Regions from separate parts of the Pseudomonas allii genome, predicted to be linked through region 3. Evidence: riboswitches for the same ligand, from Rfam matches in the RefSeq annotation. Region 3 holds a riboswitch; each other region holds the start of a gene.
The links. A riboswitch is a leader RNA that binds a small molecule or an ion and turns the genes downstream of it on or off. The one in region 3 is predicted to bind cobalamin.
Positions count from the first base shown of each region.

Region 1: it holds a riboswitch for cobalamin, as region 3 does, so the genes downstream of both, ACZ445_RS20585 (ABC transporter substrate-binding protein) here and cobW (cobalamin biosynthesis protein CobW) in region 3, are expected to answer to the same signal.
Region 2: it holds a riboswitch for cobalamin, as region 3 does, so the genes downstream of both, cobO (cob(I)yrinic acid a,c-diamide adenosyltransferase) here and cobW (cobalamin biosynthesis protein CobW) in region 3, are expected to answer to the same signal.

Region 1 is NZ_AP039450.1:4,510,914-4,514,837, forward strand. It holds gene ACZ445_RS20575 (DNA/RNA non-specific endonuclease) at 1-711, shown strand, start outside; gene ACZ445_RS20580 (hypothetical protein) at 994-1,437, opposite strand; cobalamin riboswitch at 1,541-1,735, shown strand; gene ACZ445_RS20585 (ABC transporter substrate-binding protein) at 1,838-2,848, shown strand; gene ACZ445_RS20590 (FecCD family ABC transporter permease) at 2,845-3,849, shown strand; gene ACZ445_RS20595 (ABC transporter ATP-binding protein) at 3,846-3,924, shown strand, end outside.
Region 2 is NZ_AP039450.1:4,821,798-4,825,721, reverse strand. It holds gene ACZ445_RS21995 (C40 family peptidase) at 178-807, shown strand; gene ACZ445_RS21990 (C40 family peptidase) at 952-1,491, shown strand; cobalamin riboswitch at 1,669-1,915, shown strand; gene cobO (cob(I)yrinic acid a,c-diamide adenosyltransferase) at 1,996-2,607, shown strand; gene ACZ445_RS21980 (cobyrinate a,c-diamide synthase) at 2,604-3,911, shown strand; gene bluB (5,6-dimethylbenzimidazole synthase) at 3,908-3,924, shown strand, end outside.
Region 3 is NZ_AP039450.1:2,864,406-2,868,329, reverse strand. It holds gene cobN (cobaltochelatase subunit CobN) at 1-1,193, opposite strand, end outside; gene cobW (cobalamin biosynthesis protein CobW) at 1,197-2,258, opposite strand; cobalamin riboswitch at 2,352-2,551, opposite strand; cobalamin riboswitch at 3,233-3,436, shown strand; gene ACZ445_RS12885 (CbtB domain-containing protein) at 3,534-3,722, shown strand; gene ACZ445_RS12880 (CbtA family protein) at 3,734-3,924, shown strand, end outside.

The sequences.
Region 1 (3,924 bases), 1.6 Mb from region 3:
GATGCCCAGAAGCGCCTGGACTACACGCACTTCTCCATCACGATGTCACGTGCCAAGCGCCTCGCGCTGTATGTGGGCGTCAACATCGACGGCGGCCAGCATGTGGACATCATCCGAAGCAACGACACCTGGGCCTACGATGGCCGCCTGCCGGTCGACGCCCAAGTCGGCGAAGCGCTCTACGCCAGCAATGGCCTCGATCGCGGCCACCTGGTGCGCCGCCAGGACCCCAATTGGGGCGATGTGGCGCAAACCGCCAACCTCGACACCTTCCACTTCACCAACTGCTCACCGCAGATGAGCGGGTTCAACCAGAAGACCTGGCTGGAACTCGAAGACTACATCCTCGACAACACCCAGCGCTGGAAAGCCCGGGCCACGGTGTTCAGCGGCCCGGTGTTCGCCGACGACGACCGCGTGTACCGGGGCGTGCAGATCCCCAAGGCGTTCTGGAAAGTGGTCGCCTACCTCAGCGATGACGGCAAGCCTTCGGCCAGCGCCTACATGATCGATCAGAGCCGCGAACTGGGCCAGTTGGAGCTGGTGTTCGGCCAGCTGCGCACCTACCAGCGCAGTGTGATCCAGATCGAGCGCCTGACCGGCATCCGCTTCGGCAACCTGGCCGACTACGACGGCTTCAGCAACGAAGAACGCGCCACCGGCACGCGGATTGAAGCGCTGATCCAGGGGCCTGAAGACATTCGTCTCTGACCAACGCTTCACAGGTTGATCCGCGTTGACAACCGACACTCACCACGACGCGAAGCGAGCCGCTCTTGATCTGGCTGATACGATTCCATCAAGGGTGAGCACTGCAACTGTGGCGAGCGGGCTTGTCCCGCGTTGGGTTGCGAAGCGACCCTGGAAGGAGGAATGCCGTGAGTCAGGCACTCTTCAGTCGCAGGTTTTGGGGGCTGCTGCGCAGCCCAACGCGGGACAAGCCCGCTCGCCACAGGTCCGGCGCCGTACTCAGGCGAGTCAACGGGCTAGCCATCATTGCGCATTGATGTAATGAAACTGCGCCTGCGTTTTCTCGACTGTCGCACGCACGGCGTCTTTCTGCGCCTCAGTGCCTGAGTAGTAAATCTGCATACCCTTTAAGTTTTGCCCTTCGACTGCTTTGCCGATCACCGCAACATCAACCGGCGTGCTAGCACCGATAATCAAAAAGAACACATCGCCCAAGCGTTTGGCATCGAGCAGCTCTGCCCTGAGGTGCGCGGCATTTTGCTCACCCGCCATGGAAATCGCCAGGGTATCGCCGAACATACCGCTTTTGGGGATGCTCATCGTATGCAGCCGGAGCTTGTCCGACCCAGCCGGCATCGACTTGACATAGGCGGAGGCGGCCTCATCAAGAATCTGCTTTTCAGATTTACCCTGGGTGGCACAACCGACGAGAGCGGCGGCGAGGGCGAGCGCGACGAATAATTTCACTGTCTATTCCTTATGATAAAGCGATCCATGGGCTGCGCATCATAGGAGCCCCACCTTCAAAGCGCCACCGCTGGTTTCACGGCCTCCCGCTCGACCGCGTGATCGACTACCATACCGCGCCGGTTCCCAAACGGGACTAATAGGGAATACGAGGCGCGGTACACCCGCGCCAATCGGAACTGCCCCCGCAACTGTAGGTGCTGAGCCTGCTCCTCGATGCCACTGGACCTCGTCCGGGAAGGCTGGAGCGTGGCGACGACGCATCAGTCAGGAGACCTGCCGGCCCAAGCTCAATCACTAACCGGCGGGGTGTCCGGGAAGGACATTCTTGCCTGTCGCGCCCCCGGCGCCCGAGAGTGAATTTCCGAATGGCACGTACGCTTCACTCGGAGATCGCCCCATGCTGCCACGCGTTATCGCCCTGCTTACAGGTGTTGGCTTCTGTGCCCTGGCCCACGCCGCGCCCACTCACTACCCGCTGACCGTGGAAAACTGCGGCAGCCCGATCACCTTCCCGCAAGCCCCCGCCCGCAGCGTGACCATCGGCCAGGCCGCCACCGAGATGCTCTACGCCCTGGGCGTCGGCGATAAAGTGGTGGGCACCTCGCTGTGGTTCAACAGCGTGTTGCCGCAGTACAAGGCGCAGAACGACAACATCGAGCGTTTGGCCAACAACGAGCCGAGCTTCGAAGCGGTGATCGCCAAGCGTCCGCAACTGGTGGCCGCCGAGCTGGAATGGGTGGTGGGGCCGCAAGGCGTGGTCGGCACCCGCGAGCAGTTCCATGAACTGAAGATTCCCACCTACCTGCTACCCTCCGACTGCGAAGGCAAGGACAACCTGGTGGGCGCCGATGGCACGCGGCTGGAACCGTTTCGCATCGAGACCATTTATAAAAGCATCAGCCAACTGGCGCAGATCTTCGATGTACAGGATCGCGGCCAGCAGTTGAACGATGAACTCAAGGCGCGTCTGGCCAAGTCCGTCGCCACCGTGCAGGGCAAAGGCCTCAAGCAGGCCAGCGCGCTGGTGTGGTTCTCCAGTGCCGAGATGGCCAGCGACCCGTACGTGGCTGGCCACAAGGGTATCCCCGAATTCATGCTGCAAACCCTGGGCGTTTCCAACGTGGTGCAGTCGGATGAAGAGTGGCCAGCCGTGGGTTGGGAAACCATCGCCAAGGCCAACCCGACCTTCCTCGTCATCGCCCGCATGGACCGCCGCCGCTACCCGGCCGACGACCATGAAAAGAAACTCGCCTTCCTGCGTAGCGACCCGGTCACGCGCAACATGGACGCGGTGAAAAACAACCGCATCATCATCCTCGACGCCTTGGCGTTGCAGGCCAGCATCCGCATGTTCGACGGCCTTGAACAACTGGCCACGGCCATCGACGGCTACGACCTGCCAAAATGATGCGCACCCTGCTCGCCCTGGCCCTGCTCCTGGTTGCCGTGCTCGCCGGCGTGGCCATCGGCGAAACCGCCATCTCGCCACAGGTGGTGCTCAAGGTACTCGCCAACAAACTGTGGGCCGCCGGCTACGTGCTCGACCCCATCGATGAAGGCGTGGTGTGGAATTACCGCCTCACCCGCGCCCTGGTCGCCGCCGCCTGCGGTGCCGGGCTGGCGACCTGCGGGGTGATCCTGCAATCGCTGTTGCGCAACCCGCTGGCCGATCCCTACCTGCTGGGCATCAGCGCCGGCGCTTCGACCGGTGCGGTGCTGGTGGCGTTGATGGGGGTGGGCGGCGGTTTGATTTCGTTGTCGGCGGGCGCATTTGTCGGCGCGATGGCGGCGTTTGCCCTGGTGATCCTGTTGGCACGGGCCAGCGGTTCGGCCAGCGGCACCGGGCAGATCATCCTCGCCGGCATTGCCGGCTCGCAATTGTTCAATGCGCTCACCGCGTTCCTGATCACCAAGTCGGCCAGTTCCGAACAGGCCCGCGGCATTATGTTCTGGCTGCTCGGCAACCTCAGCGGCGTGCGCTGGCCCTCGGTGTGGCTGGCGGTGCCGGTGGCGGTCGTCGGCTTGGCCGTGTGCCTGTGGCACCGCCGGGCGCTGGATGCGTTTACCTTTGGCAGCGACTCGGCGGCGTCCCTTGGCATCCCGGTGCGTCGCGTGCAGTTTGTGCTGGTGGGCTGCGCGGCGCTGGTGACGGCGGTGATGGTGTCGATTGTCGGCTCTATCGGCTTTGTCGGGCTGGTGATTCCCCATGCCGTGCGCCTGTTGCTTGGCACCGGGCATTCGCGGCTGTTGCCCGCCAGCGCGTTGGGTGGCGCGTTGTTTCTGATCGCGGCGGACGTGCTGTCGCGCACGCTGATCAAGGGCCAGGTGATTCCGGTCGGTGTGGTCACCGCGCTGGTCGGTGCGCCGGTGTTTGCGCTGATCCTGATCGGCCGGAGGAATGCGCGATGAGCGTATTGAGCTGCCGCGGGCTGGGCTTCAAGGTGCGCGAGGCCGAGTTGCTGCGGGATATTCATCTGGACGTGC
Region 2 (3,924 bases), 2.0 Mb from region 3:
GGCGCCAGAAAACCTGCGCTTCAGCCCGTTTGGCTTCGCCTTCGAATCGATAAATGGAATTACGGCTTAGATGTCATAGTCCAATTGCGAAGTCACATAGATCACGATTGAATTTGCAAATCGATGTGATAGAAGGCATAGTCTCGACTTCTTTACATATCAGCCACGGTCGTGCCCATGCTAAATCGCTTCGCACCCCTCGTGCCCCTCGCACTCGTTACCCTGTTGTTTGGTTGCGCCTCCCACCCTCAGCAGGTGGCAGATCAGCAGAAACCACAGGTTCAAAATCAGGCAAAATTCGTTGCTGCACAATCTTCCTCTGTTTATGAGGAAGAAGTCGCAACGGAAAAGGAACTGGCCGACTTCGCCGGCAACAAGCCTTACCAGCTTCCAGTCCTGGCCGACAGCATCCTCGAACGCGGCATGTCCCTGATCGGTACCCGTTACCGTTTCGGTGGCACCTCTGAAGCCGGTTTCGACTGCAGCGGTTTCATCGGCTATCTGTTTCGCGAAGAAGCCGGCATGAACCTGCCGCGCTCCACCCGTGAAATGATCAACGTGAATGCACCGTTAGTCGCACGCAACAACCTCAAGCCTGGTGATCTGCTTTTCTTCAGTACGGCAGGCCGTGGTCGTGTCAGCCACGCCGGTATCTACCTGGGCGATAACCAGTTTATCCACTCCAGCAGCCGTCGCAGTGGCGGTGTCCGGGTCGATAACCTGGGTGACAGCTACTGGAGCAAAACCTTCATCGAAGCCAAGCGCGCACTCGCCATGGCCCCGACGACGGTTACCGCTAGCAAGTAAACTTAAAGTGATACTTGAAGTTTGACGTGTAAGCGCTAGAATCCCTGGACATTGTTGTAATCCGTTCGCGCGAGCTTTGCTTGCGCGTTCTGGTTTTCAGCGTTCGGCAGCGAAAGCCGCATCCAGACCAGGATTGTTCTGCACATGTCGACCTCGGCCCGCCTTATTCTCATTGTTTGCGCCGCGCTCCTCAGCGCCTGCGCAAGCCGCCCGCCGCCGCCCGCTCCCGTAGCGGTGAAGCCCAAGCCGGTGTTCAACTATTCCACCCAGAATTTCTCGCCCGCAGCCGAAGACGTACTCTTCCGTGCGCTGGGCCTGGTCGGCACGCCTTACCGTTGGGGCGGCAACACGCCGGACTCCGGGTTTGATTGCAGTGGCCTGATCGGGTTTGTCTTCCGCGATGCCGCTGGTATCTCCCTGCCGCGTACCACCCGTGAACTGATCGTGATGCGCGCCCAGGATGTCAGCGAGCAGAACCTGCAGACCGGCGACTTGCTGTTCTTCGCCACCGGTGGCGGTTCCCAGGTCAGCCACGCCGGGATCTACGTGGGTGAAGGCCGCTTTGTGCATGCGCCGCAAACCGGCGGCACCGTGAAGCTGGATACGTTGTCCAAGGCCTATTGGCAGAATGCCTACCTGAGCGCCAAGCGCGTGTTGCCGGGTAACCTGGCACGCAATCCTTAGCGCCAGACTCGAATCAAAATGTGGGAGGGAGCTTGCCCCCGATAGCAGTGTGTCAGCTAACGATCAATGGGCTGATCCACCGCCATCGGGGCAGCCCCCTCCCACAGTTGTTTTGTGGCAGCTTCAAGTACAGGTGAGGCAGTTGCTTTAATTGACGCTCCACCCCCAACCTACTACCCTTCGCCGCTTGTTCCAGGTGCTCTGTGACCCACGGGTCGATGGAGTGAAACAGGGAAGCCGGTGAGTGAGCGCACTTCTACACAGTGCCGCCGCGATTCCGGCGCTGCCCCCGCAACGGTAAATGAGTCAAGACGCTGCCTTTTGCCACTGTATCGCCTGCGATATGGGAAGGCGCAGCGTTGGCCTGCCTTCAAGCAGCACGCCACTCATGAGCCCGGAGACCGGCCTGCAACATCCAACAGCATCACGGTGGGCGATGCTTGGCTGTCTGTTTTTTCTTTTTCCCTGCCCGCCGTTTTTGTCCAGCCCCAACGGAGAGCTGCCATGACCGATTCCCCCGACCGCGACGAACGCCACCTGGCGCGCATGCTGCGCAAAAAAGCCGTGATCGACGAGCGCATCGCCAACTCCCCCAACGAATGCGGTCTGTTGCTGGTGCTGACCGGCAACGGCAAAGGCAAAAGCAGCTCCGCGTTCGGCATGTTGGCCCGAGCGATGGGCCACGGCATGCAGTGCGGCGTGGTGCAATTCATCAAGGGGCGTAACAGCACCGGTGAAGAATTGTTCTTCCGCCGCTTCCCCGAGCAGGTGCGTTTCCATGTGATGGGCGAAGGTTTCACCTGGGAAACCCAGGACCGCCAGCGTGACATCGCCGCCGCCGAAGCCGCCTGGGCGGTCTCCCGCGAATTGCTGCAAGACCCCTCTATCGGCCTGGTGGTGCTGGACGAGCTGAACATCGCGCTCAAGCACGGCTACCTTGACCTGGACCAGGTCCTCAGCGACCTGCAAGCCCGTCCGCCGATGCAACACGTGGTGGTCACCGGCCGTGGCGCCAAACCCGAGTTGATCGAAATGGGCGACACCGTCACCGAAATGGGCATGCTCAAGCACGCGTTCCAGGCCGGCATCAAGGCACAGAAGGGCGTCGAACTTTGAATCAGCCCCGTCATTGCCCAGCCGTGTTGATCGCCGCTCCGGCGTCCGGCCAGGGCAAAACCACCGTCACCGCCGCGCTTGCCCGTTTGCATCGCAACCTGGGGCGCAAGGTGCGCGTGTTCAAATGCGGCCCGGACTTCCTCGACCCCATGATTCACGAGCGCGCCAGCGGTGCGCCGGTGTATCAGTTGGATATGTGGATGGTGGGCGAGCAGGAAAGTCGTCGTTTGCTGTGGGAAGCGGCGGGGGAGGCGGACCTGATCCTGATCGAAGGCGTGATGGGCCTGTTCGACGGCACACCGTCCAGCGCCGACCTGGCACGACACTTCGGCGTGCCGGTGCTGGGGGTGATCGATGGCACAGCCATGGCGCAGACATTCGGTGCGTTGGCATTGGGCCTGGCGCGCTATCAGCCGGATCTGCCATTCGCCGGCGTACTGGCCAACCGGGTCGGCACCCTGCGTCATGCGCAACTGCTCGAAGGCAGCCTCACCGAGGGCCTGCGCTGGTATGGCGCGTTGTCACGCGAGACCGGTATCGAACTGCCTAGTCGCCACCTCGGCCTGGTGCAGGCCAGCGAGCTGAATGATCTCGACGTCCGCCTGGACGCCGCCGCCCAAGCCCTGGGCAGCAGTTGCGAAGTCGCCTTGCCGCCACCAGTGACGTTCGCTGCGCCGCAAGTGATCGAGGCTGAGCCCTTGCTCAAGGGCGTTCGCATTGCCGTGGCCCGCGATGAGGCCTTCGCTTTTACCTACGGCGCGAGTCTCGACCTGCTGCGCGCAATGGGCGCTGAGCTGGCGTTCTTCTCGCCGATTCACGATAGCCAGTTGCCCGATGCCGACAGCCTCTACCTGCCCGGCGGTTACCCGGAATTGCACCACCAGGCGCTGTCGGAAAACATCCCGATGCTCGAAGCCATTCGCGCTCACCACGCGGCCGGCAAACCCTTGCTCGCCGAATGTGGCGGCATGCTCTATCTGCTGGACTCGCTGACCGATGTCGACGGCACCCGCGCCGGACTGCTCGGCCTGTTGCAGGGCGACGCGGTGATGCAAAAGAAACTGGCGGCCCTGGCCCTGCAAAGCGTCGAATTGCCGGAAGGCACCCTGCGTGGCCATACCTATCACCATTCCCTGACCACCACTGAATGGCAGCCGATTGCCCGTGGCCTGAGCCCCAACGGCGGGCGCGGTGCCGAGGCGGTATACCGGCAGGGGCGGATGACGGCGTCCTACGTACATTTCTATTTCCCATCCAATCCCAAGGCGGTGGCCGCATTGTTTGCGCCCGATCCAGCTCTATGACTGACAACGCCTT
Region 3 (3,924 bases):
CCCACACCGTTGCCGATGCGACCGTCGCGGGTCGGGTAGTTGGCGAGGATCAGCGCAATGCGTTTATCCGCATTCGGCACCCGCGCCAACTCGACCCAACGCCGCGCCAGCTCGGCGACAAAATCCATGCGTTCGGGCGCGGCGCGGTAGCACACCACATCCGACTGGCTGCGCTCGCTGCGCCAGGCCAGGTCCTTGAAGCTGATGGGCCGGCTGATGATGCGTCCATCCAGCTCCGGCAACGCGATGTGCATCGCCAGGTCGCGGGGGCCGAGGCCCTGCTCGCTGGCTTCCCAGCCGGGCTGGTTGTCCTGGGCGCAGATGGCCTGGATCACCGGGATATTGCGGCGAAACGGGCGCAAATGCGGCGCTTCAGGGCTGGATTGGGCGAAGCCGGTGGTGTTCAGGATCACCGCCGCGCCGACCTCATCCAGCAGCTCCTCGACCACCGCCAGGCAGCCGGGTTCTTTCAAACTGGCCACCGCCATCGGTAACGGGTTGAGGCCCGCCGCGTGCAGGCGCTGGCAAAACACATCGATAAAACCGGTATTGGCCGCCTGCAAATGGGAGCGGTAGAACAGCACCGCCGCCACCGGCCAGTCGGCGTTCCAGTCTGCCTGCCAATGGTTCAGGCGGGCGTTGGCATGGTGCGGGTGATAGATCGCCGTGCGTGGCAGGGTGTGTGGCTCGCCCCAGGCATAGTCGCGACCCAGGTAAGCGCTGGCCAGGCAGCGATAGAAATCCAGGGCATTGCCCAGGCCGCCCTGACGCAGGAAGTGCCACAGCCGATCACGTTCTTCTGCACCGACGGTGCTCAGCCCGCTGAGTTCCGGGTCCGGGCGATCATCCCCCGGCACCAGGATCAGTTGCACACCGAGCTCGGCCAGTTCCACCAGGCGCTCGATGCCGTAGCGCCAGTAACCGATACCGCCATGCAGCGAGATCAGGATGACCTTGGCATGGCGCAGCACTTCATCGACGTACAGGTCGACCGAGGCATGGTTCTGCACCTGCATCGGGTTGGCCAGGCGCAGGCTCGGGTAGTCGTCGGGCAACTGCTGGGCCGCTTCGGCCAGCAGTGCCAGGCTGGAATCGCCGCTGCACAGGATCACCAGGTCAGCGGGGGTTTGTCCGAGGTCGGCAATATTGTCGTCCGAGACGAAACCACCGGGCTGGGTCCTGAGCAGGTGCATGGGTCAGACGCTGAGCGCGGCGCGCAGTTGCGCTTCGAGGCCCGCCGCGTCCAGTTCCTGGCCGATCAGCACCAGGCGCGTGGTGCGCGCTTCGTCGGCGCCCCAGGCACGGTCGAAGTGCTTGTCGAACCGCGTGCCCACACCCTGGATCAGCAGGCGCATCGGCTTGTTCGGGATGGCGGCGAAACCTTTGACGCGCAGGATGCCGTGTTGCACCACCAGTTGCGTCAGAGCGTCGAGCAGCAGCGCTTCGTCGGCTTGCGGCAGGTCGATGGAGATCGAGTCGAACGCATCGTGGTCGTGGTCGTCTTCACCTTCGTGGTGATGATCGTGGTGGCTGTGGCGGCCGTCGATGTGCTCCTCGGAACCGGCGCCCAGGCCGATCAGTACATCCAGGGGCAAGCGACCGCTGCTGGCTTCGACGATCTTCACCGCCGGCGGCAGCTCTTCGGCGACTTCCAGGCGCACGCGGGCCAGGTCTTCGGCGCTGATCAGGTCGGTCTTGTTGAGGATCACCAGGTCGGCACTGGCCAGTTGGTCGGCGAACAGCTCGTGCAGCGGCGATTCGTGGTCCAGGTTGGGGTCGAGCTTGCGCTGGGCGTCCACTTGGTCCGGGAATGCCGCGAAGGTGCCAGCGGCGACGGCCGGGCTGTCGACCACGGTGATCACCGCGTCAACGGTGCAGGCGCTGCGGATTTCCGGCCACTGGAAGGCTTGTACCAACGGCTTTGGCAGCGCCAGGCCGGAGGTTTCGATAAGGATATGGTCAAGGTCACCGCGACGGGCGACCAGTTCGCGCATTACCGGGAAGAACTCCTCCTGCACGGTGCAGCACAGGCAGCCATTGGCCAATTCGTAGACGCGGCCGCTGGCCTCTTCTTCGGTGCAACCGATGGCGCATTGCTTGAGGATTTCACCGTCGATGCCCAGCTCGCCGAATTCATTGACGATCACCGCGATGCGACGGCCCTGGGCGTTGTCGAGCATATGGCGCAGCAGGGTGGTCTTGCCCGAGCCGAGGAAGCCGGTGACGATGGTGACGGGGAGTTTGGCCAGTGTTTTCATCGGATGCCCTTGGGGGCGGGCATATGGGACGATTGGCGCTGCGACGGCGCGCAGCAGCGGATTTCGTCACCGGATCACCCCGCCCGGTTGAAGTAGAAAATCGGTTGCGAGGCAGGTCTCCTGGCTTGGGGCTTGCAGGTCTTGCGACCGGCGCTGGCTGCGCCTTCCCGCCTTGTCGGCAGTGGCGTGGCAGTCAACTGGACCCTTTACAGTTGCGGGGGCAGCCGCGGCTTGGACCGCGTTCCCTTCTTAGCTTCGGCCTGGGCCGAAGAACCTCGAGGGTGCAAGGCTACGCAGTGCTTGGGGGATGGTCAATGATGGGGTTGGGTTGGCTTGTGTACATATCCGTTGCTGCGGTAACGGCTGATATTGGTTCCGCCCTTACGGCGGCTCACTTTGGAAAAGCCGGAATGCCGGCCCAGCCCAAAGTAAGCAAAGGGCTCTTGCTCCAACACTCGGCACCTCGCTTAGGCTCGGTATGCCCGTAATCCGACAGGGATTTGGGGGGCCGCCGCCCCGCGCCATCCATGGCGCGGGGCGGCTAAGATCAAAATCAAAAGCAGATCAAAAGTCAGAGCCACAGCCACAGCCACAGCCAGATCCAGATCCAGATCCAGATCCAGATCCAGATCCAGATCCAGAGCAAACCACCCTTCAACTGATACATGAAGATCAAACTGTGGGAGGGGGCTTGCCCCCGATGGCGGTGTGTCAGCCAACTCAGCAGTGACTGACACACTGCCATCGGGGGCAAGCCCCCTCCCACACTTTGACCGAGTACCGCCCATACAATCCGGTCGGCTCTAAGGCCGCCGCGCTCTTGTTTTTGATCTGGGGCGCCCCGTCAAACACGCAGGCCGAACGCAGGCTTGAATACGTGGGCCGCCGTAGGGGCGGAACCATAAGCCGCCGTTACCCAAATAACGGATATGTACCCACATACCCAATTGACTCCCCTCCCACCCCCATGCTCTCCTACACATCTTGTTTCGGGTGCCCTGCAAAGGGTGAAACGGGAAACCGGTGACTCATGCACACGCATGACAGTCCGGTGCTGCCCCCGCAACGGTAAGCGAGCGAAACGTCATATCCACTGTGCCAGGCGGCATGGGAAGGCGACGTTTTCAGGCATTGAGCCCCTCGCAAGCCCGGAGACCGGCCCGAAAAAATCAGATAACAAACCCGCGGTGGGCGGGCGCTGTTCAAAGCCCTGCGTGCCCGGCTCGCGGGGTTTTCATGCGCTCGTTTCACCCTGACACCTGAAAGGGACGCGCCATGTCGATCATCAGCAGCACTTCGCACTCCGCCAGCAGCACCTCTACCCTGAGCCAACGCCTGACCGCCGCCATCGGTGCGTCGATCCTCGGTGCGTGCCTGGTGTACTTCGCCGGTTTCTCGCACATTGAGGCAGTACACAACGCTGCCCACGATACCCGCCACAGCGCCGCGTTCCCGTGCCACTGAGACCTGCCGACATGATCAAGCGTATTGCGCAAACCGCAGGTTTCACCGGCCTTCTGGCTGCCCTGCTGCTGACCTTGCTGCAAAGTTTCTGGGTCGCCCCGCTGATCCTGCAGGCGGAGACCTTTGAAAAGGCCCCGGCAGCGACCGAGGTGCACGAGCACGCCGAAGGTGCGGCTGCACATACCCATGACGCCGAAGCCTG